Regions from separate parts of the Massilia sp. PWRC2 genome, predicted to be linked through region 1. Evidence: predicted binding sites of a transcription regulator. Region 1 holds the regulator's gene; the other holds the start of a gene.
What was found. The regulator FliA, encoded in region 1, starts transcription of late flagellar genes. The targets are predictions, from matches to a motif close to CTAAAGTTTNNNNNNNNNNNGCCGNTA.
Positions count from the first base shown of each region.

Region 2: the regulator FliA is predicted to act here: its motif matches at 12,641-12,667, upstream of ACP7BZ_RS05410 (flagellar protein FliT).

Region 1 is NZ_JAFCUW010000001.1:663,749-678,587, reverse strand. Features, by position in the region: gene ACP7BZ_RS03070 (YjbH domain-containing protein) at 1-1,023, shown strand, start outside; gene ACP7BZ_RS03065 (diacylglycerol kinase) at 1,083-1,439, opposite strand; gene ACP7BZ_RS03060 (hypothetical protein) at 1,545-1,763, opposite strand; gene flhB (flagellar biosynthesis protein FlhB) at 2,078-3,301, shown strand; gene flhA (flagellar biosynthesis protein FlhA) at 3,298-5,400, shown strand; gene rfbB (dTDP-glucose 4,6-dehydratase) at 5,598-6,677, shown strand; gene rfbA (glucose-1-phosphate thymidylyltransferase RfbA) at 6,674-7,567, shown strand; gene rfbC (dTDP-4-dehydrorhamnose 3,5-epimerase) at 7,570-8,115, shown strand; gene rfbD (dTDP-4-dehydrorhamnose reductase) at 8,112-8,984, shown strand; gene flhF (flagellar biosynthesis protein FlhF) at 9,189-10,484, shown strand; gene ACP7BZ_RS03020 (MinD/ParA family ATP-binding protein) at 10,477-11,328, shown strand; gene ACP7BZ_RS03015 (RNA polymerase sigma factor FliA) at 11,348-12,076, shown strand; gene ACP7BZ_RS03010 (flagellar motor protein) at 12,058-12,804, shown strand; gene motD (flagellar motor protein MotD) at 12,821-13,579, shown strand; gene ACP7BZ_RS03000 (hypothetical protein) at 13,653-14,234, shown strand; gene ACP7BZ_RS02995 (flagella synthesis protein FlgN) at 14,442-14,839, opposite strand, start outside.
Region 2 is NZ_JAFCUW010000002.1:133,075-147,913, forward strand. Features, by position in the region: gene ACP7BZ_RS05345 (YjfB family protein) at 1-186, shown strand, start outside; gene ACP7BZ_RS05350 (DUF2282 domain-containing protein) at 299-580, shown strand; gene ACP7BZ_RS05355 (DUF692 family multinuclear iron-containing protein) at 604-2,256, shown strand; gene ACP7BZ_RS05360 (DUF883 family protein) at 2,325-2,609, opposite strand; gene ACP7BZ_RS05365 (RNA-binding S4 domain-containing protein) at 2,736-2,966, opposite strand; gene fumC (class II fumarate hydratase) at 3,028-4,416, opposite strand; gene ACP7BZ_RS05375 (hypothetical protein) at 4,560-5,618, shown strand; gene ACP7BZ_RS05380 (RNA polymerase sigma factor) at 6,074-6,682, opposite strand; gene ACP7BZ_RS05385 (diguanylate cyclase domain-containing protein) at 7,391-8,422, shown strand; gene ACP7BZ_RS05390 (sensor histidine kinase) at 8,432-9,229, shown strand; gene ACP7BZ_RS05395 (response regulator) at 9,219-9,914, shown strand; gene ACP7BZ_RS05400 (cyclic nucleotide-binding domain-containing protein) at 9,904-10,710, shown strand; gene ACP7BZ_RS05405 (hypothetical protein) at 10,859-11,401, opposite strand; gene ACP7BZ_RS05410 (flagellar protein FliT) at 12,317-12,595, opposite strand; gene ACP7BZ_RS05415 (M1 family metallopeptidase) at 12,925-14,839, shown strand, end outside.

The DNA of each region.
Region 1 (14,839 bases):
AAGCGCCGCTTCCTGTCAGGGATCGAAGTAGGCGCCTGGTATACCAAGACGAACGGTCATGATATTACCAACCCAGGCACACCCAGCAATCCCTATAACGATAAGGGAATTTTCGTCAATATATCCCTGAGCAGCATGCTGCTCAGCGACACCCAGGCGCTAGCCAGCATTGCTATTGCACCATGGACCCGCGATGTCGGGCAAATGGTGACCTCGCCTGGTGATTTGTACGACATGATTGAAAAACCGCGACGCGATATGTCGATCGGTGATGGTCTGGGCAACCTCGGTGAGCGACCCGACGAACAGGCGCTCGCTGCGTTGTACGTCGATCCGAAACCCTTGAGTAATCCCTGGCCGGCATTCCGTCTACGCGTCGAGCAGGCCGCTTCAACAACGCCGACCCTGCCCGAGTGGGCCGGGGGCAGTGCGGTGGCGGGCGCTGCTATCCTCGCCGGTGCCGCTCTGGACAAGCCGGCCGATCGCTTTGTACAAAAGCACCAGGAAAATGTCGCTATGCGCTCCTTCGGCAACTTTGGAAAAGCTATGCCGCTGGTACTGGTGGCCGGTGCCGGAGCAGCGCTGGCCTTCGGCGATGAGCGTGCCTCGAACATTGGTCTTATTTCGCTGGAAGCGGTGGCGGCATCCATCGGCGTTACCCAGGTAGGGAAATATGCAGTGGGACGCGCGCGGCCAGGCGCAGGGCAGGGTCCGTGGTCGCAGGTCGATGGCAACCGTGGAAATGCCTCGTTTCCATCTGGCCATAGTGCCGTGGCCTTCGCCGCAGTCACCCCGTTTGCGATGGAATACGATGCGCCGTGGCTGTACGGCGTAGCAGCGCTCAGCGCCGCTGGACGGGTGGCGGCGCGCCAGCATTTTGTCTCTGATACGGTTGCCGGTGGTCTGGTCGGTTACGCTGTTGGCGGCTGGTTGTGGCATTCGCAGCGGGAAAACCGGGGCTCGATCCTGTCGGTAACGCCAGGCGCAAAATCTGTCAATGTGGCCTGGAGCGGTACTTACTGAGCAGTAGATCGAGCATTGTCGATAGCCCGCGCATGGTTGTATCGTTGACGCGGGCTTTTTTACGAGCTGAAGCTGTCGATCAGAAAAGCGCTAAACACGGCAACGCTGGCGAAGCTGAGCATCAGCACAGCGCCCGCGGCGCAGTCTTTCGCCATGCCGATTGCCGCATGCTGCGCCGGATGCAAATGATCAATGGCAGTTTCGATGGCTGTGTTAAACAGTTCGGCCGCCAGCACCAGGGCGCATAGCGTCAATAGCACTGCCCACCATATGGGGGCCGGCTGACGCCACAAGAGTACGGCAAATATTGCGGCGCTGGCGATGGCTTGAAATCGAAAACTGGCCTCGGCGCGCCATGCGGCACGCACACCTTGCAGTGCAAAACCGAAGCGCCGGTGAAATGCTTGATTTTTCATCGTTCCATTGCGTTGTGCAAATATCGGTGCCCCGAGGCGAAAAAAAACGGCCGACAAATCGGCCGCTCTGTCACCTGAGTAACTGATGCGCCTGAGCGCAGCCAATTAATGGTGGGTGGTGGTGCTGTTGCTGTCCGACACGGCTACTGCGACTGCAGCGACGATGACGCCAGCGACAACTGCGGTCGTGACCGACACGCCAGCGATCGTGGTAGCTGCGACAGGCGCTGGTGCGACTGGGGCGGCAGCTTCAGCGCCGGTTTGTGCGAAGGCTTGAACCGAAACCAGGCTCAGGATTGCTGCGGTAGCGAGAAGTTTTTTCATAATTAGTCCTTTGAGTCGATTAGAAATGTTGCTGCGGTGTTCATTGGTGCTCTCGCATTATAACCACTAACTACCGTATTTCCGCAAGATTCTCTTTCTCGAATGAATGATTAAGGACTTAATTCATGTAGCGTCAGTAATGCGCGACAGCTTGGTAATAAAACAATCAGCCATCGATAAAGAACAAACTCGATATAGCCATACTTTTCCACCCTGTTCGAGCAATTGCCGGGCGGCACCATAATTCATAATGGTGTATGTCGTCGCTCGCCCAACCCTGGCGCGGACGACACGCACAGGGTGGTGGAGCAGACATGGCAGAAGAAAGCGACGCAGAAAAAACTGAACCGGCTTCACAGAAGCGCCTTGACCAGGCGCGTGAAGAAGGCGATGTGCCGCGCTCGCGTGAACTGGCCACGTTCGCCGTACTGATGGCATCTGGCGCCGGTCTGTGGATGACGGGCGCAAGAATCATGAAGAGCCTGAACAGCGCCATGGTGTCGGGCCTGGCATTGACGCGCGATCAGGTCTACAACCCCGACGTGCTGCTACGCCGCGTCGGCAGCGACATTGCCGATGTGCTTATCAACTGCCTGCCGGTGGCGTTTGCCGTCATGCTCGTCGCCCTGGCGGCGCCCCTGATGATCGGCGGCTTCCTGTTTTCTGCCAAGTCCTTCATGCCCAATTTCGGCAAGCTCAATCCCGCGCGTGGCCTGTCCAATATGATCTCGACCAACTCGCTGGTCGAATTAGTCAAAGCCATCGGCAAGACCATCGTGGTCGGCACCGTCGCCTGGCTGGTGGTGATGAGTCAGAAAGATGCGGTGATGGGACTGGCTGTGGAATCGGTGGGGGCGGGTAGCACCCATGTGATTCGGCTGCTGGGTGCGGCATTCCTGTTTATCGTCGGTGGTCTCGGTTTTATTGCCGCCATCGATGCGCCGTACCAGATGTGGCACTACGCCGACAAGATGAAGATGACGCGCCAGGAAATGCTGCAGGAGCACAAGGAATCGGACGGCAACCCCCAGATGAAGGGCAAGATTCGCCAGATGCAGCGCGAAATGTCACGCCGCCGCATGATGGCCAATGTGCCTACTGCCGATGTGGTCGTCACCAATCCAACCCACTACGCGGTCGCCTTGAAGTACGCGGACGGGCAGGGCGGGGCGCCGCGCGTGGTGGCCAAGGGGGCTGATGAAGTCGCCGCCAGAATCCGCGAACTGGCCCGCGAAAACGGCGTCGCCCTGCTCGAAGCGCCAGCGCTGGCCCGGGCCCTGCACCAGCATACCGAGATCGACGACGAAATTCCCGAAGCCCTGTACGCGGCCGTGGCAGAAGTGCTGGCCTACGTGTTCCAGTTGCGCAGTTATAAAAAGGCAGGCGGGCGCTATCCCGACCGGCCGACCCGGCTCTCGGTGCCGCGCGAACTCGATCCGCACGATCCGCTGTTCGAAACCAGGGCCAGCAAAGCCGCCAGCGCAACACCAGCCAATGATCATACCAATAACAATACCAATAACGGAGCCACGCCATGAATTCTTCGATCCGACTGCCCGCCTGGTTAAGTGCCCTCGGCAACAGCGGCAGCGCGCTGGCGGCGCCGGCCATCATCATCCTGCTGTTGTCGATGATGATCTTGCCGCTGCCGGCCTTCGTGCTCGACTTGTTCTTCAGCTTTAATATTGCGCTGTCGGTCATCGTGCTGCTCACCAGTCTGTACACCGTCAAGCCGCTCGACTTCATGGCCTTTCCTACCATCCTGCTGGTGTCGACCATGCTGCGCCTGTCGCTCAACGTCGCCTCCACCCGGGTGGTGCTGACAGAAGGCCACACCGGTGGCGCCGCCGCTGGCAAGGTAATCGAAGCGTTCGGCCACTTCCTGATCGGTGGCAACTACACGGTCGGTATCGTGGTCTTCATTATTTTGACGATCATTAATTTTACGGTGGTCACCAAGGGCGCCGGCCGTATCGCTGAAGTGGGCGCCCGTTTTGCTCTCGATGCCATGCCCGGCAAACAGATGGCCATCGATGCCGACCTGAACGCCGGCCTGATTGTCGAAGATGAAGCGCGCCGCCGCCGCCTGGAAGTGTCGCAAGAAGCGGAGTTTTATGGCGCCATGGATGGTGCTTCGAAGTATGTGCGCGGTGACGCCGTCGCCGGCATCATGGTCACCGTCATCAACGTCGTCGGCGGCTTGCTGGTGGGCCTGCTGCAGCACGACCTGGGGTTCGCCCAGGCGCTGCAAACCTACACATTGCTGGCCATTGGTGATGGCCTGGTGGCACAGATTCCATCGCTGATCATCTCCGTTGCCGCCGGTATCGTCGTCTCGCGGGTGGCCAGCGACCAGGACATTGGCGCGCAATTGACCAATCAGCTGTTTGCCAAGCCGCAGGTGCTGTACATCACCGGTGGCATCATCGGTGGTATGGGCTTGATTCCTGGCATGCCGAACTTGGTGTTTCTGCTGCTGGGTGGTGGCCTGGCCGCCATCGCCTACACCATCAACAAGAAGCGCGCCGCTGCGCCGGCGCTGGAAGAGGCGGCGGCGGCCTCGGCGGCCAGTGCTGCCGCTCCTGCCGCTGAACAGGAAGAAGCGAGCTGGCAAGACATCATGCCTGTCGATACCCTGGGTCTGGAAGTGGGCTACCGCCTGATTCCCCTGGTCGACAAGGCGCAGGGCGGCGAGCTGCTCAAGCGCATCAAGGGCATTCGCAAAAAATTTGCCCAGGAAGTAGGGTTTTTGGCGCCTCCCGTGCACATCCGTGACAACCTCGAGCTCAAGCCCTCGGCTTACCGCATCACCCTCAAGGGCGTGGAAGTGGGCAGCGGCGAGTCCTTGAACGGCCAGTTCCTGGCGATCAATCCGGGGATGGCCAGCGGCACCTTGCCGGGCATGGTGACCACCGATCCGGCGTTCGGTCTGCCAGCCACCTGGATCGACGCCAGCCTGCGCGATGAAGCGCAAAGCATGGGCTACACGGTGGTTGATGCCGGTACCGTGGTGGCCACCCACCTCAATCACCTGATTACCTCGCATGCATCGGAATTGCTGGGGCGCGCTGAAGTGCAGGCGCTGCTCGACCACCTCGCCAAGGAATCGCCGAAACTGGTGGAAGACCTGGTGCCGAAGGTGGTGTCGCTGTCGACCCTGCAAAAAGTGCTGCAAAATCTGTTGATCGAGGGCGTGCATATTCGCGACATGCATACGATTATCGAAACGCTGGCCGAGCACGCCGTCCAGATCAGCGACCCCAATGAATTGACTGCATTGGTGCGGGTGGCGCTGGGGCGTGCCATCGTTCAGCAATTGTTCCCGGGCGCCGCCGAACTATCGGTGATGACGCTCGATAACCGCCTCGAGCGGCTGTTGATGCAGGCGATGGGGGCCGGTGGCGATGGCAGTGGCATCGAGCCGGGCCTGGCTGACACCATCGCCCAGCAGGCGGGTAATGCTGCTGCGCAGCAGGAGGCGATGGGGCTAACGCCAGTGCTGCTGGTGCCGGCGCCTTTGCGTGCGCTGCTGGCACGCTTTTTACGGCGCGCGCTACCGCAATTAAAAGTGCTGTCGCACAGCGAGATTCCGGAATCGAAAACGATACGGGTGACCAGTCTGGTAGGCACTGGCTGAACATCGTTTTAGATTGCATGAAAGGCAGGCCATTGGTCTGCCTTTTACGCATTGGAGAGACAATATGCCGCTCGCCGGCCATGGCGCACCGGTATAATCGCCGCAGAAATCCTGTCTCATTATTCTTTGCCGAGATATAAGGTCAGGGCGCAATTTGATAAAATTGCCTTTATTTTAATTTTTCTGTCGAGAAACCTATGATTTTAGTAACTGGCGGTGCCGGCTTTATTGGTTCAAATTTTGTCTTACAGTGGTTATTGCAAAGCGACGAACCCATCGTTAATCTCGACAAGCTGACCTACGCCGGTAATCTGAGCAATCTCGACAGCCTGCGCGACGATCCGCGTCATATCTTTGTCAAGGGTGACATTGGCGACACCGCCACCGTCGGCGCGCTACTGCGTGAATACAAGGTACGTGCCATCGTTCACTTTGCGGCAGAAAGCCACGTCGACCGTTCTATTCTCGGCCCTGCCGCCTTTATTGAAACCAATGTCAACGGCACCTTCGGCCTGCTCGAAGCAGCCCGCGCCTACTGGTCGGCGCTGGCGGCGCCCGACAAAGCGGCGTTCCGCTTCCTGCACGTGTCGACCGACGAAGTCTACGGCACCCTGGGGCCCGACGATGCGCCATTTACCGAAACCACGCCGTACGCTCCCAACAGCCCTTATTCGGCCTCGAAGGCCGCCTCCGATCACTTGGTGCGCGCCTACCACCACACCTATGGCATGCCGGTGCTAACGACCAATTGTTCGAACAACTATGGCCCCTATCACTTCCCTGAAAAGCTCATTCCCCTGGTGATCACCAACGCCCGTGCCGGCAAACCATTGCCCATCTACGGTGACGGTCAGCAGGTGCGCGACTGGCTGTTTGTCACCGACCATTGCACGGCAATCCGCCGCGTGCTCGCTGAAGGCACACTGGGTGAGGTCTATAACGTCGGCGGCTGGAACGAGAAAGCCAACCTCGATGTCGTCCATACGCTGTGTGACATTCTCGACGAACTCGATCCGAAAGCGGCCGGCAGTTACCGCGACCAGATTACCTATGTCACCGATCGTCCCGGCCATGATCGCCGCTACGCCATCGATGCCCGCAAGCTGGAACGCGAACTGGGCTGGAAGCCGGCCGAAACGTTCGAGTCGGGGATCCGCAAGACGGTGCAGTGGTATCTGGACAATCAGCCTTGGGTGCAGAACGTGCAGTCGGGTGATTACCAAAACTGGCTCGATAAAAACTATGCGCAGCGCACGCTGGCCGAGGGAAACGTATGAGCAGCACCGTAAAACGCAAGGGCATCATCCTCGCCGGTGGCTCGGGCACGCGCCTGTACCCGGTCACCATGGCGGTATCGAAGCAGTTGCTGCCGGTGTATGACAAGCCCATGATTTATTATCCGCTCAGCACCCTGATGCTGGCCGGGATCGACGAGATCCTGATCATCTCGACGCCCCAGGACACCCCGCGTTTTCGCGAACTATTGGGCGACGGGTCGCAGTGGGGTATCAGCCTGACCTACGCAGTGCAGCCAAGCCCGGACGGCCTGGCGCAGGCCTTTATCATAGGCCGCGAGTTTGTCGGTAACCATCCGTCGGCCCTGATCTTGGGCGACAACATTTATTACGGCCACGACTTCCACAAGCAGCTGCATGAAGCCTCCAGCCGCACCAGCGGCTCGACCGTATTCGCGTATCACGTGCAAGACCCGGAGCGCTACGGCGTCGTCGAATTCGACAAAGAGCGCCGGGCAGTGAGCATCGAAGAAAAGCCCCTCAAGCCGAAGTCGAATTACGCCGTCACCGGCCTGTATTTCTACGACAAGCAGGTGTGCGATATCGCCGCCAGCATCAAGCCGTCGGCACGGGGCGAGCTGGAAATTACCGATGTCAACCGGGTCTACCTTGAACGCAACGAATTGACGGTCGAACTGATGGGCCGCGGTATGGCCTGGCTCGATACGGGTACCCACGAGTCGCTGCTGGAGGCCGGCCAGTTTATCGCCACCATCGAAAACCGCCAGGGCCTGAAGGTGGCTTGTCCTGAAGAGATTGCTTATCGTCAGGGCTATATCAACGCCACCCAACTTGAAACACTTGCCCAGCCCCTGAAGAAAAATGGCTACGGCCAGTACCTGCTGCGCCTGTTGAACGAGCAAATTTATTAAGCATGAAAATTATTCCAACTAGCATTCCCGATGTCGTCATCCTTGAACCCACCGTCTACGGCGATGCACGAGGGTTTTTCTACGAGAGTTTTAATGAGCGCAAGTTCAGGGAGCTGACTGGCTCTGACGCCCGGTTCGTGCAGGACAACCACTCGAAGTCCGTCAAGGGCGTCTTGCGCGGCCTGCATTACCAGCTGCAGCAAACCCAGGGCAAGCTGGTACGGGTGGTCGCTGGCGCCGTGTTCGATGTCGCTGTCGATATCCGCAAAAGCTCGCCCACCTTTGGCCAGTGGGTCGGCGTCGAACTCTCCAGCGACAATCAACGCCAGCTGTGGGTGCCGCCCGGCTTTGCACACGGTTTTGTGACTACCAGCGATAGCGCCGAGTTTTTGTACAAGACCACCGATTACTGGGCGCCCGAGTACGAGCGCAGCATCCTGTGGAACGACCCGGCCATCGGCATCGATTGGCCGATGGATGTCGAGCCGCAACTGTCCGCCAAGGACAAAGTGGGCAAGCTGCTTGCCGACGCCGAGGTATTCCCATGAAAATCCTCGTCACCGGCACCAGCGGCCAGGTCGGCCACGAACTGCAACGCAGTCTGCAGGGGCTGGGCGAAGTGGTCGCCGTCGACCGCGCACAGATGGACCTGAGTAATTTGCAGCAAGTGCGCGAGGTCATCCGCGCCGTCAAGCCGACTCTGATCGTCAACCCGGCCGCCTACACGGCGGTCGACCAGGCCGAGAGCGAACCCGCGCTGGCCATGCTGATCAACGGCGAGGCGCCGGCCGTGATGGCCGAAGAAGCCAGGCGCCTGGGTGCCGCCATCGTCCACTACAGCACTGATTATGTGTTTGACGGCAGCAAGACGGGGCCTTACGTGGAAACCGATCCCACTTGTCCCGTCAACCTGTACGGCGCCAGTAAACTTGTGGGCGAACAGGCGCTGGCGGCGTCCGGTGTGCCGCACCTGATCTTGCGCACCAGCTGGGTGTACGGTACGCGCGGCAAGAATTTTTTGCTCACCGTGCTGCGCCTGGCGGCCGAGCGCGACGCCCTGCGTATCGTGGGCGACCAGTTCGGTTCGCCCACCTGGAGTCGTACCATTGCCGACACCACCGCGCAACTGCTGGCGCGCCTCGACGCACGCGATGGCTTGCTGGCCGCCATGGCAGGCGGGCAGGGCGGGATCTATCACCTGACGGCGGCCGGCAGCACCTCGTGGCATGGCTTCACGGAGCAGATCGTGGCGCACCGGTCGGTGCTGCGCAAGCCGACCGTGACGGCGATTCGCACCGAGGAATATCCGCTGCCGGCCAAGCGGCCGCATAACTCGGTGATGGCGGGCGACAAGCTGGCGGCGCTCGGCATTCATGTGCCGAGCTGGCAGACTGCGCTGGGCTTGTGCCTGGGGTAAAGCTGGCAGCAGGGGGACTGGCACCCGCGGTGCCAGTCCCCCCTGACGCTTCAGGCAACGGGCTCATCTGTTCCAATTCGAATAGCGGGACTATCACCCGCCTTTTCCCTTGATGGTTTCCTAAGAGCATCGTCAATAATTGACCTGTGAGAAATGGCAGTGCCGCATGGGCGCGCACTGACCCCTTCAGCAGGAGCATGCTCGATGAACGTCAAAAAATTTACCGCCGCCACCTCGCGTGAAGCCCTGCGCAAAGTGCGCGAAGCGCTCGGACCCGATGCCGTGATCCTGTCGAACCGCCCGGTCGATGGCGTCGTCGAGATCCTCGCCCTGGCCAATGACGACGTCGCCTCGATTGCCGCGCCCGCCCACGGCAGCGCCATGGACCAGCCGGCCCCCCGCCTCGATCACGATGCGCCCGTCAGCTATGCCAACCGCCGCGCCGCGCCGATGCAAGCGGCCAGCGAGGCGGTCGACATGGCCCAGATCAGCGCCATGATGTCGAACGCCATCGCCCACGCCAAGGACAGCGCCGCCGCCGAAATGTCGGCCATGATGCACGAAGTGCGCGCCATGCGCGGCCTGATGGAAACCCAGCTGGCCGCCATTTCCTGGGGCACCACCGCCCAGCGCGAGCCGGAAAAAGCCCAGGTGCTGCGCGATATGCTGGGCGCCGGCTTTTCCGCCACCCTGGCCCGCTATCTGATCGAAAAAATGCCATCCGGTAAAGACCGTGTCGAAAGCATGCGCTGGATTAAAACCGTGCTGGAACGCAATCTGACCAGCATGGCCAACGAGGATGAAGTGCTGGGCCAGGGCGGCGTGTTTGCCCTGGTCGGCCCCACCGGCGTCGGCAAGACCACCAGCACCGCCAAGCTGGCGGCCCGCTGCGTGATGCGCCACGGCCCCGACAAGCTGGCGCTGATCACCACCGATGCCTATCGTATCGGCGGCCACGAGCAGCTGCGTATCTACGGCAAAATCCTCGGCGTGATGGTCCATTCGGTCAAAGACGAAGCGGACCTGCGCATCGCCCTCAAGGAATTGCGGAATAAACATACGGTATTGATCGATACGGTCGGCGTGTCGCAGCGCGACCAGATGGTCACCGAGCAGGTCGCCATGCTCAGCGAGACGGGCGCCGATGTCAAACGCCTGCTGTGCCTGAACGCCACCTCGACCAACGAAACCCTCAACGAAGTCGTGCGCGCCTACCAGGGCAGTGGCCTGGCCGGCTGCATCATGACCAAGATGGATGAAGCTGCCTCGATCGGCAACGTGCTCGACGTCGTCATCCGCCAGAAGCTGCGCCTGTTTTATATCTCGAATGGCCAGCGGGTGCCGGAAGACTTGCACCTGGCCGACCGCGCCATGCTGATCGATCGCGCCTTCCGCCTCACGCGCGACGGCGCCAGCCAGTTCGATGACAGCGATCTGCCCCTGCTGATGGCCCAGGCCGGCAAAATGCAGCACGGTCTGCGCGAGGTAAGCCATGGCTAATTTCGATTTCGACCAGGCCGAGGGCCTGCGCCGCATGCTGGCGGGGCCGCGGCCGCGCATCGTCACCTTCCTGTCGGCCCACGCGCAGGACGACAAGGGCGCCATGCTGGTCAACCTGGGCGCCTCGCTGGCGCGCGCCGGCAATGATGTGCTGATCGTCGACGCCTGCCACCACGACTACGGCGTCGCCGAACGCCTCGGCGTCTCGCACGGTGCCAGCCTGCTGCAGGTGGCGCGCCAGGAGTGCGCCCTCAATGAAGTGGTGCGCCAGGTACCGCAAGGGTTTTCGGTGGCAACCATGAAACGCAAGACCGGCGCCCAACACAGCGGCACCGATCACTGCGGCGCCGACGATGCGCGCCGGCTGGCGAAAAGTTTTGATGTGCTGGTCAAGCAAAGCGGCATGGTGATCGTCGACGGCGAATTCGGTCCCGACGGCAGCTTTCCGGTGCCGATCATGGACAGCGCCGAGATCGTCGTCCAGGTCGGCACCAGCGCCGTCTCCATCACCGCCGCCTACAGTTTGATCAAACGCCTGTCGCAACAACTGGGGCGGCGCCCCTTCGGCGTGCTGGTCACTGGTGCGACAGAGGCCGAGGCGCAGCTTGTATACGATAATATGTGTTCTGCAGCAAGCCGTTACCTGGCCGTGCAACTGACTTCGATGGGATCAGTGCCGGCCGACGAATACCTGCACCGTGCCGCCCGCCTTGGCCGCGCCGTCGTCGACGCCTTTCCGCTGGCCGGCGCCTCGGTGGCGTTTCGCCAGCTGGCGGGCCGTTTTGCCCGTGCAGGCATGCCACCACTTGGCCATGCAGGGGGACAGACCCGCTTTGGCGCTTAAGAAAACGTTCGCTTAAACAATGTATAACGTCAAAGGGAAAGCCGACAAGAACCAGCTGCTGACGGATAACATGCCGTTGGTGAAGCGGCTCGCCCACCACATGAAGGCGAAATTGCCGCCCAGCGTGGAAGTCGACGATCTGGTGCAGGCCGGCATGATTGGTTTACTCGATGCCATTTCCCGCTACGAGGAAACGCACGGCGCCCAGTTCGAAACCTACGCCGTGCTGCGCATCCGCGGCGCCATGCTCGATGAGCTGCGCAACAGCGACTGGCTGCCCCGCTCGATGCGCCAGAACATGCGCAAGATCGAGGCCGCCATGGCCAGCCTGCAGCAAAAGCTGGGCCATGCGCCCACCGAATCGGAAGTGGCGAAGTCGCTCAAACTGTCGCTGGCCGATTACCAGGACATGCTGGCCGATGGCGGCGGCCACCAGCTGGTCTATTACGAAGACTTTCATGACAACGAAGGCAATGACAGCTTCCTCGACCGCTATGCCGTGGACGACGACGATCCGTTGCGGGCCCTGCTCGACACCGACTTCCGCCAGGCCGTCATCGATGCCATCGATGCGTTGCCGCCGCGTGAAAAAATTCTGATGGGCTTGTACTACGAAGAAGAAATGAATCTGAAGGAAATCGGCGCCGTCATGGGCGTGTCCGAATCACGTGTGTCGCAATTGCACACCCAGGCCGTGGCCCGCCTGCGCGCAACTCTCCGGGAGCAGGCATGGACTGGGCCAGCGTAATCGGGCTGGCGCTGGCGCTGGCCGGCCTGTTCGTCGGCCATGCCATCGACGGCGGCAAGTTTGCCTCGCTGGTGCAGCCGGCGGCGTTTGCCATCGTTGTCATCGGCACCGCCGGCGCCGTCCTGCTGCAAAGCGAAGTGCCGACCTTTATGCGCGGCATGCGCATGCTGCGCTGGGTATTCCAGCCGCCGCCGAACCAGCGCCAGAAGCTGGCGCGCGATATCGTCAACTGGAGCCAGACCGCGCGCCGCGACGGCTTGCTGGCGCTCGAACCGGCGATGACGCGCGCCACCGACAAATTCGTGCAAAAGGGTTTGCGGCTGATGATCGACGGCATCCAGCCAGACAAGCTGCGCAGCTTGCTGGAAACGGAAATTAACGCCTACGAATTTTCCCAGCGCCAGGGCGCGCGCATCTGGGAATCGGCGGCCGGCTATTCTCCCACCATCGGCATCATCGGCGCCGTACTGGGCTTGATTCACGTGATGGAAAATTTGTCCGACCCGGCGCGCCTGGGGGCCGGTATTGCCGTCGCCTTTGTCTCGACCGTGTACGGAGTCGGCCTGGCCAACCTGTTTTTCTACCCGGTTGGCAACAAGCTGAAAGCCATCGTGGCTGAAAAGGTGGTGCAGTACGAAATCCTGCTCGAAGTGTTTTTTGATCTCGCCAGCGGTGACCATTCGCGCGTGATCGACGAGCGCGTGGCCAGCCTGCTCTCGCGCGATTAAGCGTCCCGGTACCGTCATGGCGCGCAAGCCCTACGTTGAAGATGCCGAAAACCACGAGCGCTGGCTGATTTCCTACGCCGATTTTATTACCCTGCTGTTCGCGTTTTTTGTCGTCATGTACGCGGTGTCGGTGGTCAACGAAAGCAAATACCGCGTGCTCTCTGATGCGCTCGGCAGCGCGTTCGGCGGCAGCGCCGCCGTCGGCCGGCCCGCGCCCAGCGCCCAGGTGGCGCCGCCGATTGTCCTGCCCAATCTGCTGGCCAGGCGGCGCGCCGAGGCGTTGCGGCGCGAACGCGAACGGCTCACCGCACTGGCGCGCGAACTCAGTTCGACGCTGGCGCCGCTGGTCAAGGAAGGCAAGGTGCGGGTCACCCAAAACAGCCGCGGCGTCAGCGTCGAAATCAATGCCAGCGTGCTGTTCGACTCGGGCGACGCCACCTTGACGGCCGACTCGCGCGAAGCGCTGGCGGCGCTGGCAGTGTTGCTGCGCAACGATCCGCACGCGCTGCAAGTGGAAGGTCACACCGACAACCAGCAAATTCGCCGTCCCGTGTTCCCATCGAACTGGGAACTGTCGGCCGCCCGCGCCGGCGCCGTGGTGCGCCTGTTCGCCGACGCTGGCGTGCCACCGGCGCGGATGACCGTGGTCGGTCACGGCGACAATATTCCGGTGGCCAGCAATGACAACGTAGAGGGGCGCGCGCGCAACCGCCGCGTGGCTGTGACTATTCTATCGGCCTTGCCTGATACCACGACCGAGATTCCGGCGCGCTGAGCACAGCCGTGGTGGCCAAGGCCGTTCCTCGGCGGCTCTTCGTAAAAATATTTGTAACGGAGCGCAAACCCGCTTGGCGCCGCGCACCGCCGCAGTGCACAATGCCGCCATTCTCAAGGTGGAGCAGTCGATGTTGAAAGCACTTCAAAAGCGCGGCAAAATGCTGGCCGTGGTTGCCGGCGTTGCCGCCCTGTTGGCGATGGGCGCCATGAACGCCGGCGCCCGTGCCCGTGATGGCGTGGTCGCTGTCATTGCCAGCAACATCGTGGTTGACACGCACGACGGCCAGTTGCTGGCAAAAGTTACCATCGACAACCACAGCGAGCACACCATTTACGTGCCGCGCGTGCTGGCCAATGAAGGCGAGCCGGAAGGCAATCTGTTCGAGGTGCGCGACAGTTCGAATGGTGATCCGCTCGACTATGTCGGCATGCTCGTCAAGCGGGCGCTGCCGACGAAACATGATTATGTTGCCATCAAGCCGCATGGCCAGTTGTCGACCCGCTTCGACATCAGCCACGCCTATCGCTTCATGAATGGCCGCCACGCTTACCAGATCAGTTTTAGCGGCGCTTTCGTCAATGATGTCAACCGGCTCGACCAGCGCACGCCGCTCGACGTGGCCACCGCCATGTTCGCGCACGTCGGCCAGTAAGAACCTATCCCGGTAGGTAGGAGGAAGCGGATTGCGATGCATGGCAGCCGAGGGCAAGGCGCGAGGATGACGCATGGCGAGCCATGCTAAGACGAGTAACGCAGCCATCGGTTGCCAGGCGCGCAAGCAGCGACTCCGACCTACCGGGATAGGTTCTAAGCCCGTCCGTCAAAGCACGGCGGCGTGTCGCTTGCTATTCAAATAAGATCAACCGACCACATAACGCCGGGACGGTCCGCCCGCGGTGGTTTGCCCGTTGGCGCCATAAAACCCCGCTTCGCTGCTGCCGGCCGGCGTGCGCATGGCGTTCAGGGCCACCTGGGTCATGGTCAGCTGCTTGTTGATCAACATGCCATTGACACGGTTGAGTTCCTTGGCGGCGCGTGTGTGGTTGAGCAGGTCGGTCCACTGGGCGCGCGCTTCGGCGCCAGCTTCGAGCAGCCAGGCTTCCATCCCCGTTTCGCTGGCGGCAAAGCCGACGCTGCCGAGCGCCAGATGACGGCGGCTGGCCAGCGCTGCCGCCTGCTGCACCAGTGCCGATTTTTGCGGCGTGATTTGATCGAGCCCATCGCTGTCCGCGCTGACGAGGAACTGTTGTTCCTGTT
Region 2 (14,839 bases), on a different contig from region 1:
ATTGCAAAACTGTCAACGAGCATCGCCGAAACCGGCAATGCCCAGGAAATCGGCCTGGCCATGCTGAAGAAATCGCAGGACATCGCCGCGTCGACCGCCACCCAGCTGCTCGATGCCGTGCAGGCGGCGCCGTCGGTGCAAAATTTGCCTGCGCACCTGGGTAACACCATCAATACCAAAGCCTGAGTCATACAGCAGGCAGGCAGGGCGCCCGACGGCGGGCGGCCAGCGCGCTGATCGGGTACGGCAGGTGAGCGGCGTCAGTGTAAAATTGCGTCATCTTGATCAGGAGTCTGCCATGAACCAACGCCATCTTCTTCTCGCTGCCGCCCTCGCCAGCGTGTGCACCGCTGCCGCTGCCGATGAGAAAAAAATCGACAATGAACAGTGCTTTGGCGTTGCCAAGGCCGGTCAAAACGATTGCGCCGCCGCCGACGGCTCGCATGGCTGCGCCGGCATGGCCAAGACCGACAACAGCGTTCACGAGTGGAAGTATGTGGTCAAGGGCAGCTGCCTGAAAGCAGGCGGCAAGCTGGCCAGCGCCAAGGGCGGCCCGGTGATGGGCGACGGCGCCAAATAAGTCGGCAACGCTGGCAGCCGTCGATGCCGAAGCCGATGTTTGCGGGCGGCGTCGGTGTCGGCCTGCGCGCGCCGCACTACCGCGAGTTCCTGCAGGCGCCGCAGCGGGCGGTCGACTGGCTCGAAGTTCACGCTGAAAATTATCTGCACCTGTCCGGCTGGGATGGCCATGTGCTGCAACGGCTGCGGCGCGACTATCCTGTCAGCTTGCACGGCGTCGGTCTGGGCCTCGGTTCAGTACACGGCTTTTCCAGCGCTCATCTGGAACGGCTGCGCCGGCTGGCCGGGCGCATCGAACCGGTCCTCATTTCCGAACACTTGAGCTGGAGCGCACTGGCCGAACAACAGCTGTGCGACTTGCTGCCGCTGCCCCTGGCGCGCAGCGCCTTTGACCTGTTGGTCTGCCGCATCGATCAGGTGCAGCAGGCGCTCGGCCGCACCATCCTGCTGGAAAACGTCTCGACCTACGTGCGGTATCACGCCGATGCGATGAGCGAGGCGCAGTTTCTCGCCGAGCTGGCGCGCCGCACGGGCTGCGGCGTGCTGCTCGACCTGAATAATCTGTACGTCAACCAGTGCAACCATGGCGAAGACGCCTTGTCTGCCATCGCCACCCTGGCCAGGCTGGCGCCGGGCGCGGTGGCGGAGATCCACCTGGCTGGCCACCTGGTCACGCCGGTGGCGCTGGTCGATCATCATGGCGCCCCGGTGTGCGCCGCCGTCTGGGAACTGTACGGGGCGGCCCTGCGCGCGTTCGGCCCGACCCCGACCCTGATCGAGTGGGACACCGATATCCCTGCCTTGTCCGTGCTGCTCGCTGAAGCGGACAAGGCGCGGGCGCTGGCGGCCACGCTGACTGACGCTCGACCAGTCTCGACATGGCGTACCGATGCCGCTGCACCTGCATGGCCGTCGACCAGCACCGGGTTGGCCGCCAGCCAGCGCCAGTTTGCTGCCGCCCTGCGCGATGCGGCCGCCGCCGACATCAGCAGCTTTGCCGGTTCACAAGTGAGCCAGCGGCTCGCCATGTACCGGGGGCAGCAGCGCGGTACATGGCACAAGACCCTGGCGGCAGCCTTTCCCGTGCTGCAGCAACTAGTGGGCGACGAATTTTTCGCCGGCGCCAGCGCGGCCTTCGGACTGGCGCAGCCGCCGCGCGAGGCCGACCTGAATGCCTTCGGCGCCGCCTTTCCTGATTTTTTGGCCAATTTTGCACCGGCGGCCGACTATCCCTACCTGGCCGACATGGGCCGCCTCGAATGGGCGCTGCATTGCGCGTATTTTGCCGACGATGCCGTCGCCGTCAGCGCGCTCGACCTGGCCGGCTGGACCCCGCAACGCTTCGATGACGCCCGCTTTGTTCTGGCACCGGCGGTCACGCTGATGGCCGCGCCCTGGCCGCTGGCCAGTTTGTGGCACGCCCACCATGGCGGCCCCTGGCCGTCAACGATGGCCGCTTCTGAACAGTGGGTGGTGGCGCGGCCGCGCTGGCAGGCCACCCTGACGCCATTGACGCTGGCCAGTCTGGCGGCCCTGCGCAGCGTGCAGCAGGGCACAACCATGGGCGTTGCCATCGATGCCGCACTGGCGCTCGACGCCGGCTTCGACCTCGGCGCCGCGCTGGCCCAATGGCTCTCGCTGGGACTGCTGGTGCAGCGCCAGCACGCCACTTGCTAGCCGGCGCTGGCGGCCAAGGCGAAAAAAACGGCGCCACGCGGGCGCCGTTCATCAATGCGGATAGAGCGTTAGTGAAACGCCCGCAGCACGCGCGCTTCGCCGGTGCTGTCGGCATGCTGCACGCTGGCCGCATGGGTCGCTACCATCATCCGCTCGAGCTGGGCGTCTTCGAAACGGGCCAGTTCTTCGGTGGCGGCGTTCAAGGCCTGAGCCAGCTTTTCGCGCGCATTTTGGTACAGTCTGCTGGTGTACTGGTCCGTATTTTTGAGTAATTCTTCCGCATTTTCGATCACGACGCGCAGGTCGCCGATCAGCCGTTGCTGGCTTGGCTCGTTATCGTTGGGCCCGTTCATGGCATCCCCTTTGGCCGGTTAGTGACGTCTTATGATATGAGCAAGCAAGCCCGCGCGATGTTGTGACGCCGCAAACCGAAAGGTCTCCCGCTGTCCCACTTACCTCGAGCATGATAAATCGCAGCCTCAACCGCCTTCGGCAGCCGCTACCACGCTGATGCGCACATCGCCAAGGCTGACCGTCTGGCCAGCACGGATCTTGGCGGTCTTGCGCAGTTCCGTCTGGCCGTCGACATTGATGGCCCCGCTGGCCACCAGATTCTTGCCGGCACCGCCGCTGTCGACCAGGCCGACCAGCTTGAGCAGCTGATTGACTTCGACAAAGTCATCGTTGAGTTCGAATGTAAGTGATTGCATAGTATCTTATTGAAATATTAATCTTCGTTAAACCACGCACACATGGCTGTACATTAAACCATTATCCTGGACGGGTCATGGCGATCGGTACAATCCAGTCATCGAACTGTTGTTCGCTTACAAAACCCAGTTGCAGGGCGGCCTGCTTGAGGGTCAAGTCCTCGTGCTGGGCCAGCTTGGCGATCTGCGCCGCGCGGTCGTAACCGATGTGCGGCGTCAGCGCCGTCACCAGCATCAGTGAGCGATCCATCAATTCGGCAATGCGGCCGCGGTTGGCGCTGATGCCCTGCACGCAATGGCGGTCGAACGACAGCATGCCGTCGGCCAGCAGGCGCGCGCTTTGCAGGAAGTTGTGGGCAATCATTGGCTTGAACACATTCAATTCAAAGTTGCCCGAGGCGCCGCCGATGGTGATGGCGACATCGTTGCCGAATACCTGGCAGCACAGCATGGTCAGCGCTTCGCACTGGGTGGGGTTGACCTTGCCGGGCATGATGGAACTGCCCGGCTCGTTTTCCGGGAGACTGATTTCGCCCAGGCCCGAGCGCGGCCCGGATGCCATCCAGCGCACATCGTTGGCCATTTTCATCAAGGCGGTGGCCAGCGTCTTGAGGGCGCCGTGCGCCGCCACCAGTGCGTCGTGGCCAGCCAGGGCGGCAAATTTGTTGGGCGCCGTCATGAAGCCGATGCCGGTGCGCGCCGCCAGTTCGTTGGCGATGCGGCCGGCGAACTCGGGATGGGCGTTCAAACCCGTGCCCACCGCGGTGCCGCCGGCGGCCAGCAGCAGCACGCCGTGCAAGGCTTGCTGCAACAGGTGACCGGCGTACTCGAGCTGGGCGCCGTAGCCGGAAAACTCTTGCCCCAGCGTCAGTGGCGTGGCGTCCTGCAAGTGGGTGCGGCCGATCTTGACGATGTCGGCAAACTCGCCCGATTTCTGCTCGACCGTGCCACGCAATTGCGCCAGCGCCGGCAATACCGCGTGCACCAGAGAAATGGCGGCGGCGACGTGCATGGCCGTAGGAAAGATGTCATTCGACGACTGCCCCATGTTGACATGATCGTTGGGGTGCAGCAGGCGCCCCTCGCCCCGTTCACCACCGAGGATTTCCGAGGCGCGGTTGGCCAGCACCTCGTTCATGTTCATATTTGACTGGGTACCGGAACCGGTCTGCCAGACGGCCAGCGGGAACTGGTCGGCATGCTGGCCAGCGAGCACTTCGTCGGCGGCGGCGATGATGGCGTCGGCCAGCCGGTCGTCGAGCTTGCCCAGCGAGCGGTTCACTGCGGCGGCGCCGCGTTTGACCTGGGCCAGTGCGGCGATCAGTTCGGGCGCCATGCGCTCGGTGGAAATATGGAAGTGGTGCAGCGAACGTTCCGTCTGCGCGCCCCACAGGCTGGCGCCGGCCACCTCGATGGGGCCAAAGCTGTCCTTCTCGATCCGGTGTGTCATCGATGATCCTTTCTTTTAATTTTGCGCGGAACTAAAGAGTTTACTCCAACGCGCGTTAACGACTATGGGCGGCAGCGTTTGCCGTCCGCCTACCGACGTCAAAGATCATCTTAATGTATTTTCGCTATTGTTTATCGCTTGTCATGGTGATGCTGGCCGCTGCCGGCGGCCACGCCGCTGCCGTCGAGCTGGGCGAGCCTCAGGTGCGCTCCTTTATGGGCCAGCCGCTGTCGGCGGACATCGAACTGACCGGCCTGTCCAGCGACACGGCCACCATCCAGGCCGGCGTGGCGGACGCCGAGGTGTATCGCGCCGCCAGCCTGCAGATGCCGGCCGCGCTGGCCAATGCCATTGTCACCACCTTCCGGCGTGAGGGCCGCCGCTATCTGCATATCAGCGCGGCCACGCCGATCCGCGCCGATCATCTGCCGATTTTCTTTACCCTGACGGAAAATGGCCAGAAATCCGTGCGCCAGGTGACGCTGTGGCTGAGCGCCGATCCGAATCCGCCGCCGCCGCCGCCCGCACCACCGGCGCTGGTGATAGCTCCAGCTGTGCCCATGCCGCCGCCAGCGGTGGCAGCGGTGGCAGCGACCGTGCCGCCCGCGCACGTGGCGCCGCCGCTGCGGCCCTTGCAACTGGCTGCCCACGCCGATAGCGGGCGCCGGCTGCTGCAGTTGGCGCGGCCGGCAAGCGCCGCATGTCCTGCGCGCAACAACGCGACCGACACTGACGGCGACAGCTGCGCCGCGCTGGGCGCCAGCAATGCCGCCCTGACGGCCCACCTGAGCGAACTGGAAGACAAGGTCAAGCAGCTCAGCGTGGCCCTGCAAGGAACGACATTGCCGACAGTGGTGATAACGCCGCTCGCAGCGGTGGCGAAGGCGGCACCGCCCAAGCCGCTGCCACCCAAACTGGTGCCGATGGGCAGTAAAGCAGTCGAAACGACCAGCAAGCCATGGCTGGTGATCGCCATTGTCGCCGCCATCATCCTCAGCCTGATCGCCGGACTGGTCGTTGTGCTGCTGCGCCAGCGCGCCAAGGCCAGGCGCCGCCGCGCCGCCGAGACGCCGGCGGCCGCATCGGCGGCAGTGCGCATGCCCAATTTCATTGCCAAATTAAAAAGTCGCCTGATGCCGCGCCGCGCCGCCGCCGAAGTGGTCGCCGGTACCGAAGTGGCCAATACCGCGCCGGCGGGCTAATCTGGCCCGCCGATTCGGTACGGCAGAATTTGTCTACACAAGATTGTTTTTTCCGCTATACTTTATTTCATCACGCGACACGGGTCTGCGCAGTCACCAACGATAGGTGGCGCGAGTCACAGACAACCGTTGAGGAAACGCCTGTCGTGGAAGCAGTCCCACAGCCGGCCATGTGCTGCGGGGCGCCGGATGCAACCGGCCAGAGACGACGCCAGGAGATACCTGGCGCTCGGTCTCCAGAATTCGGATTGCGTCCGCCATCGCGGCGAATGCGACAATCCCGAGCCAGCATCAACGCCACGTTTGAATATTTTCCCAGGCTTTCCGCGCGTCAGCAGTGCAAGAGACGGGTTCGATGGCGCCTGGCGGCATCAACGGTCCTTCATGCGTTGAAGGTGACTTGCGCTGCACTTCCATTGAATCGGCGCCCGTCGACGTTGTTTGTTGTCACCGACCTATTTAGGCAGGCAGTCCGCCGCCCCGTGTTGGCTGGGCCATTCTTTCATGCGACGCGATATGAATTGGCGTGCCCTGTAAATTCTGGTGCGTACAGTATTCACAGACATCGTTCGCAGGCTTGAAATTTCCGCATAGCTGAGCCCTTCCATCACCCGCAATATCAGGGCGTCGGCAAATTTCTCAGGCATTTCCGCCAATATTCTCTCAACCGTCTGCAGTGCTTGCTTATACTCCAGCGCCAATGGTGGCGGCGGGCGTGGGCAGATCCGCTCCGTCGCCGCGAGGATGCCAGCTGCGTTGTCCCGTTCAGTTGAAAAATGCGCTTTGACCAACCAGTGGTGGCTACGGCGGTTTAGCGCGCGATTTAGGGCGATACGATACAGCCATGTGTAGAAGGCGGCCTCGCGGCGAAAAGTTGCCAGGGCCCTGAAGGCATGGATAAAGGTCTCTTGCGCGATGTCTTCGGCATCCTCGCGTTGCTTGAGCACGCCGAACGCCAATCGATAGATTCGTCCTTCATATTTTTCTACCAGTTGGGAAAAGCTCTCAAGATCGCCTTCGAGTGTTTTCTCTACGAGCACAAGATCATCCATGCAATCGTTCATTGCAGCCTCCCGCTTGCGTTTCGCCTTGGTGACAGTCAGATCGAATTTATATGTTGGAAAAATGACCAAGTAGAGATACCCCAAATTATTTTATATATTTTTTGATCGGCGCCATGTTTGAATTTTCTGATTAAAAAACGTCGCTTCGCGTCACGCTTTATTTGATGCACCTCAATGTAATGGTCAATCATTTATTTTTGATTTGGTGTATTTTTTTAACAGAAATATAGAATAACATATAATAATTTTATTTTCTAAAAAGAAATTAACTGGGTTTTATAGTGTCAGAGATGTAAATATTATTAACAATAAAGTAACTTAACCGAAAAGTTACGTGATTTTTTTTATTCAAAGAATGTTGAGCTAGGTGCCGAATGATGCGATTGGCATAATGAAGTGATGTTTTTTTGATTGAAGTCTATTTTTTTATGTCGTAAGAGTTAGTAGATCGGGTTAATCTGGTCACCCTCACATTTGACAGTAGAAAATTTCTCCGGCATAGAAGGACTAGCAGATTTCGAAGAAAAAACGAGAAACAATTAAGTTTACATTTTACAATATTTATGTTTAAAATAAAACTGTCAGATGATTTGTTAAATGTAAAATCCTATATTTCTTATTTAAATAATTTTATCAGAATTTATTTTAGAAAATTCCCTAATGTAAATTTCGCTCATCTGCCACTCTGCTTTAAAAAACGGAGATGTTATGAGATATTTCGATAAGTCTTTAAAAGCGCGGTTGAGTCATATTTTCTTTAGTCCATTGCTGGAAAAGGCCATTGAATTCCTTGCGGATCCAGTATTGATTATTGATAAGAATAAAAATATTGCTTGGGTGAATCGTGATTTTGAAAAGCTGACTGCATTTATGTACGACCAGGTCAGCGGCGTTTCTGTAAATTCCCTTATTTTCCAGCGCGGATCAGAAACATTGTGCAGGGATGTCTATTGTGCACTTAGCGAAGCCGTCCAGGACAAATCAACTCTGGATGTCAATGTGCGGTGCGCTGATGGATCAGTTTTTCGCGCAGATCAGGTTATTACCGTGATCCGCGATATGAATGGCGTCATCAGCCATTGGGTCTGCGTGCTACACGACCGTACTGAAGCGGATCATGTTTTGCAACTTGAGCGGCTCCGTGCCAGCCAAGATCCGCTCACGGGCTTGCCTGGTCGAACGGGGATCTTCGAATCCTTGCAATCAGGATTACAAAAAACGATGCCGACTCGAAGTCTGCTAGCCGTGATTTTTATCGATCTCGACGATTTTAAGTTGGTCAACGACCATTTTGGTCACTTGACCGGCGACTCGCTGCTGCAGGCAGTCGGCTTGCGGCTGCAAGGCGTGGTACGCAGCACCGATACGGTGGGCCGCTTCGGTGGCGACGAGTTCGTCGTGGTGCTTCCTTTATTAGGGTACCGTAGTGTCGCCCTCGATATTGCCAATAAATTGCTTGAACAATTGGCGCGGCCTTTTTCCATTCAAGCAAATGTCCATAGAATCAGCGCCAGCCTTGGTTTGGCATTTTGTCCCGACCATGGCTGCGGCGTCGATCGCTTGATCGAACGAGCCGACGCCGCAATGTATGAGGCAAAGCGCTTGGGCGGTCGTCGGCTGGTGGTGGCTGGCGAGGCATGCGGGATGGCGGCGGCTTGCCAGGAGCCAATCGGTTCGCCCGCAGTGTGCATCTCTGCGCCGCTGCGTGACTCCGCGATTGGGTCTTTTTTGTTCGATTGAAGTGGCGCCATGAAAAATAATAGCCAACTTACTGCCGGCGAATCGGCGACGCGCACTTCTTCGTCGAACGCTCGCTTCGATCGAATATCTGTCTCTGTGCTTGGGGACGATGGTTACCTGAAGTCGCGGCGCCGCACTGCCAGCAGGCGCCGGCAGGATGTCGCGCGGCAAGGTTTTCTTTCCTGCGAGCGCCGTCAGTTGGCTCAGCAAATCCATGATGACCTTGGCGCCGTGCTAACCGCCATCAAGGCGTGCATTTGTGTCGCTATTGCACGACAGACGCAGCTCGGCCTCGTCGCCAGTGATTTGCTGGAGGATGCTGCGGTGCTTGCCGATTGTGCGTTTGCCACAATTCGAAAGATCGGCGTTGATTTGCGCCCTGTTTTGCTTGAGAAAATGGGTGTATGGGCGGCACTCGAGTGGCAGGCGAAAAGCCTGGCAAGACGCAGTGGTTTGGCGGTGACGTTCTATACCGATGCCAGTCTTGAGGGACCTATTCTCCTCGACGAATTTGAACGCCTTGTGTACCGTGTTCTGAGTGAAGCAATGATTAATGCGGAGAAACACTCCGGGGGGAGTTGTTTGACGCTACGAATTTATCAATGTAACGGCACTGTGGTGTCCGTAGCCCAAGACAATGGTGTTGGTGCTCCAGTGGAAGAACTCGATGGCTTGAACTCACTCGGCTTGGTCAGCATGCGCGAACAGGCGACTGCGCTCGGTGCGAGCTTGACGGTCAGTATTCCCGCTGGTCAGGGCATTTGTCTGTCACTTGAATTTCCGTACGAGTATGCATATGCGCGCTGAACCAATTCGGGTGCTGCTGGTTGACGATCATCCGCTGGTGATTACCGGACTTCGTCAAATGCTCGGTACCGCTGATGACATTATTGTTGTGGGGCAGGCGCTGAGCGCAAATGCGGCAATGGCTGAACTGGACTGTCGCATGATCAATGTTGCACTGGTCGATATTGACTTGCCAGATGAAAACGGGCTGACCCTGTTGGCCCGCATCAAACGTCTTATGCCACACATTGGCGTCCTTGTCATCAGCGCCTACGGGGAAGAACTATATGCGTTGCGCTCTTTGCGGGCGGGGGCAGACGGCTATCTGAGCAAAGGCGCGTCCTTGCCTGACCTGGTCAGTGCAGTACGCAAGGTCGCCGATGGTGGCAAACACTTCAGTGAATTTCTGAGCGAATTATTGTTCAGGCAAGTACAGGGCCATTCGAAAAAAGGCCATACGGTGCTGACAGGACGAGAATTCGAAGTGATGATGCGAATCGTCGCGGGCGATAGCACAGGTGACATTGCTGCCCATTTACATCGAAGTCCAAAGACTATTTCGACTCACCGTACCCGCCTGTTTGAGAAATTGAACATCCATAGCAACGCGCAACTTGCCCGCTATGCGATGGAGCAAGGTCTGATCAGTTCGGTGATGGTCAACGAGAAAAACAATGATGGCTGGGAGGACAGCGATGATGCGTAAAGACGTCAAACATGGCAACACAGCAGGCAGTTTTTCCGCTGAGTCAGTAGATCAAGGCGCGGTACATTGTGCATTGTGTGGTGCCGCCAAGAGCTGCTTGCCGATGCTGTTTCATACCGGTGATGCCGAGATCCTCGACACGGTGCTAACCGGAAAGCGACGTGTCGAACGTAACGCAGTGCTGTGTAGAGAGAACGATAGATTTGACATGCTCTACGTTGTCCGTTCAGGTCAATTCAAGGTCTTAAGCCGCGATCCCGGCGGTACTTTACATGTAGTGAAATTCTATATGCCGGGTGACATTATCGGCATGGAGGCGATTGCTGCAGGCGTGCATGTGGCTCGGGTGATGGCCCTGGAAGACAGCGAGGTTTGCGAAATATCTTATCGGAATGTTAGGCAGGCGATGGCGAGCGCACCACAGTTGGGTGAGCAATTTCTTAAAATCATGAGCGGAGCGTTAGCAAATAATTACGAAAGGTCGTGTTTACTTTCCATGGCAAGCCTGGATGAGCGTTTTGCTGGCTTCTTGCTTGATCTGAGTAATAAATATGAGCGGCGAGGTTACTCGAGCCGATCATTCCGGTTGAGCATGACACGTAGCGATATCGGCAGTTATCTTGGGACTACCGTCGAAACGGTGAGCCGCTTGATTGCGCGATTTAACACGCAGCACGGGGTATCCATCAGCGGTAGGCTGGTTGAATTACACGACCGCGAGCAGCTGCGCGCAGTGCTCGACGGTAGTGTCGCATCGCTCCTACGCGGGCGAGGACAGCCTACTTGCGCTGGTTGATGCGACCTTGAAAAGTCGGAAATGTGGGCGCCTATCCCATCTCCCTGAAATACCTTAGCTGATCAAAATCGCGCTACCAATGCGACAGCAGGACGCTCGTGACGGTTATTCGAGCGTGCCTTGAGTGGCCCTTTGTCCGAAGCGGCAGTCAGCGCATTGCAGTTTCAAAAGCTGGCTGGTCACCGGCACGGCGGCGCTGTGCACTTTCCTGTGATCGACGGTGCGCCATCTCATGGGCTTTTGCCCACTGTGGCTGACAAGGCGTGGCCGGCAACACCGCAGGAAATCCCAAGGGCACGGTCCAGCTTTCGCGCATTGCAAAATTGGCATAGTCTGCGCAGAATCTATCAATGTCGAAGTTGCTAATCTTAAATTTTCGCAAGTTCACGATATGGCTTGCAAGTGAGGTAGCGACCGATGTAATCATTTCCTTGACGGAGCAGTTGGCAGGCACTTCCAGATTTGCATAGATATGCGCGGTGTGCGAGGCTTTCGCGTATTTTTTGGTCTCGCCGACAATTTCATGGGGTAAGGCGTGATGCCGCGCGCAATACTGTAGTTCAACCAGGCCGCTGCCATACGCCAGTTCGCCAAAGCGCTGATTGAATATCGGTTCCATGCGCGCTTTCGCCAAGGCGAACGTGGCCGCAAATTCGACGCTTTCGGTGCTTGAAGTCATCCAAATTTCCATGTGTCCTCCGCAGTTTTTAACAGCTGGCCCCGACAAGTGGCGCGCGCTCCAGCGTGCACGAACGGGAAGGTGCCGCGACAGCGGCGCTGGGGAATTTCCCCCCTTACTTCGTGATGCGTTCAAGGCGACCTTGAACAAGGTGCTGCGCACTTTGCCATCGTATCTACGTTACTCACCGCACATTCGTACAGTTCCGTTGATTAATGCAAGAGCCCCCTACCTGCTACGGTGTGTCAGGGCCGCCTGAAGTAAATATCTTTTATGAAAGTTGCGCCGACCATTTTCGGGAAGCAATAATTCAACGTGCTGCATTGATGTCCAGCCTGGTCGTAAAAAAATTATGCTATTCCCGTCGAACGACAGCTTGATGCATTCTTGTTCTGCAAAAAAATTTTTTGCGATCAGTCAAAATCCTGCAAGAAATTGCAGTGAAGAATTTAGCGGCTCTCAACCAACAGCTGGCACGACGGTCATCGCGCCTGTGCTCCATCAACGTAGGCCGCGCGAGCTTATGACGTTGCCGGCGATCCATGCAACGTCGGGATGCGGAGGTTTCAGGTCGTTGCGGTAAAGCCGTGCACTTGTGATGAACCGAAGGCGGACCTTGGGGTAGTCGCATGGAGCGGCCGCGGGGACTGCTGCGGAAGGGAGAGCGAATCACCGACGCGGTCGATGGCCGTCAGCGGCAGGGCGCTGGGGCGCCAAGCGCGACCACGGGCAGCTCCCGGTCTGTCGGGGACAAAATCGTTGCGCGGCGACGCCAGATGACGTGAGAAGGTACTTGAGTCGACTTTGAAAATTGTTATGCGAGTCCGCTGTGTCCGGCCCCTTACTCACCGTACATTCGTACTAATGTGCTAGAAGACCCGAATCATTGCGATTAGGCGCCGCCCGCCACGGTGTTTCGGGGACACCTTAATGGACGACGCCGGGGATCGCATGGTTAATCCAGGATTCCGTGACATCACGGATGGCGCGGTCGTTGGCCATGATCTGCTTGAGCAGGGCGATCTTGCGGCTGCGCGCTTCGCCCGTCAGCGGCGGCACACCCGCCTGCACGGCTTGCTGATGGCTGGCGCACTGGCGCTCGAGGGCGGCCAGCGACGTCCAGTCACCAGCCTGCGCGGCCAGGCACATCTGGGCGCTCAAGCCAGCAAGTTGTTCATACATGCTTACTACGTCGTTCGAAGTCATGGTCGCACCACTGTCTGTTCAATCGGATTGCCGCGTGTCTCTCCATAACGGCCCGTTCCGGCCAAACTTTAGGGTGGCGACGATAAAAAATCCAATTTCTTTCAATTTGTTACGAAGGTGCGAGGACGGTGCTATAAACGGGCAAAATATTTCCAATTTGCATAATTAGCGTGGCGATATCGCGTTCATGCCCTTTTATTGACGTTTTGCCCTCATTATTCGCATTCCATCGCGTCGGCCCCGAACTCTGCCCGGCGCGGCGCTACAGTGCTGGCTGGGTTATGTCGCCACAATGGTGACCGCGCCCAGCAACCATACCCGAGACCCGTATGAGAATGTTCCACCGAATGATGAGCGTGGCCGTGCTGGCATGCGCTGCGCTGGCGGCGCGTGCCGAGGCACCGTTCAATTTCGCCACAACGCCGGGCACGCTGCCAAAAGAAGTGGTGCCGGTCCAGTACGCCGTCCATTTGACGCCGAATTTGAAGGACCACACCTTTCTGGGCGCCGAAACGGTGGCCATCGACGTCCTGGCGGCGACCTCGATCATCGTGCTGAACGCCGTCGACCTCGACATCGATAGCGCCACCCTGGCCGGCCGCCAGATCGGCGAAGTCAAGCTCACGCCGCTGCTCGATGCCCAGCAACAAACCCTCAGCTTTCACCTCGACAAGCCGCTGGCGCCTGGACGCTACGCGCTGGCGCTGAAGTTTCGCGGCCTGATCAATCGCGCAGCGCGTGGCATGTTTCAAGTGACATATCAAGTCGCTGCGCGCGAAAAAATCCTGCTGGCGACGGCCTTGGCAGCGCCCGCCGCCCGCCGCCTGCTGCCGAACTGGGATGAGCCGGCGTTTCGCGCCACGTTTAAACTGACCGTCGATTTGCCAGCGACCTTCAAGGCGTATTCGAACACTCCCATCGACAAGCAGGAACGCCTCGAATCGGGCCTGCAACGCAGCTCGTTCGCCATCACCCCGAAGATGCCCAGCTACCTGCTGGTGCTGGTGGCGGGCGAACTCGAGCGCCTGTCGGGCAAGCAGGATGGGGTCGATATCGGCATCGTCACCACCGAGGGCAAACTGGGCGCCGCCGCCTACCCGCTGGCGGTGACGGCCGACGTCCTGCAGTATTACAGCGACTACTTTGGCGTAGCGTATCCGCTGGCCAAGCTCGACCAGATTGCCATACCCGGCGGCTTGCAGGGCGCCACGGAAAACTGGGGCGCCGTCGTCTACAACGAATCGGCCCTGCTGGTCGATGCGCTCAGCAGTCCCGACGCCGTCCGCCAGCTGCGCTTTGCCGTCAACGCCCACCAGGTGGCGCACCAGTGGTTCGGCGACCTGGTGAGCATGGCCTGGTGGGACAACCGGTGGCTCAACGAAGCCTTCGCCGGCTGGATGGCAGTCAAGGCAAGCGAGCACTTTCACCCCGAGTGGCGGTCCGCACTCGATGCCCAGCTCAGCCGGGAACAGATGCTGGACCTCGATGCCGGAACGACCAGCCGTCCGATCCACAGCGCCATCGCCACCGAAGCCCAGGCCAGCGATGCCGTCGATGCCATCGCTGACGACAAGGGGCAGGCCTTGCTGCGCATGCTAGAAGCCTATCTGGGCGAGGCGCCATTTCGCGCTGGCATCCGCGCGTATCTGGCGCGCCACAAGTATTCGAACACCACCAGTAACGAGCTGTGGGCCGCACTCGAAGCGGCCGCCGGCAAACCGCTGCAACAACTGGCGTCCGACTGGACCACCCAGGCCGGCTTTCCCGTCATTCAAGTGAGTCAGCAGTGCAAGGATGGCAAGCGTGAAGTGACCCTGCGCCAGCAGCCGTTTCGTCTTGACGAGCCGGCCGCCGACGGCATGCTGTGGCGCGTGCCGGTGCAGGTCGGCAAAGTCGATGGCAAGGCCAGCACCGTGTTGTTATCGAGCGCCAGCGCCACCGTCAGCCAGAGCTGCGATGGCGTGCTGGTGGTCGACGCCGACGCCGTCGGCCTGTTTCGCGTGCACTACGACCCCGCCTCGTTCGATGCGCTGGCACGCCAGGTCACCCGGCTGCCCGACGCCACCCGCCTGAAGTTGCAGGCCGATGCCTGGGCGATGGTGCTGGCCGGGCGTTTGCCACTGGCATCGTACCTCACCTTGGTCGGTCAGTATGCCAAGGAAAACCGTGGCGCCGTCTGGGGCGCCATCCTCGCCAATCTGGGCAGCCTCGACGCGCTGGCCGCTGGCACCCCCGAACAGGCGC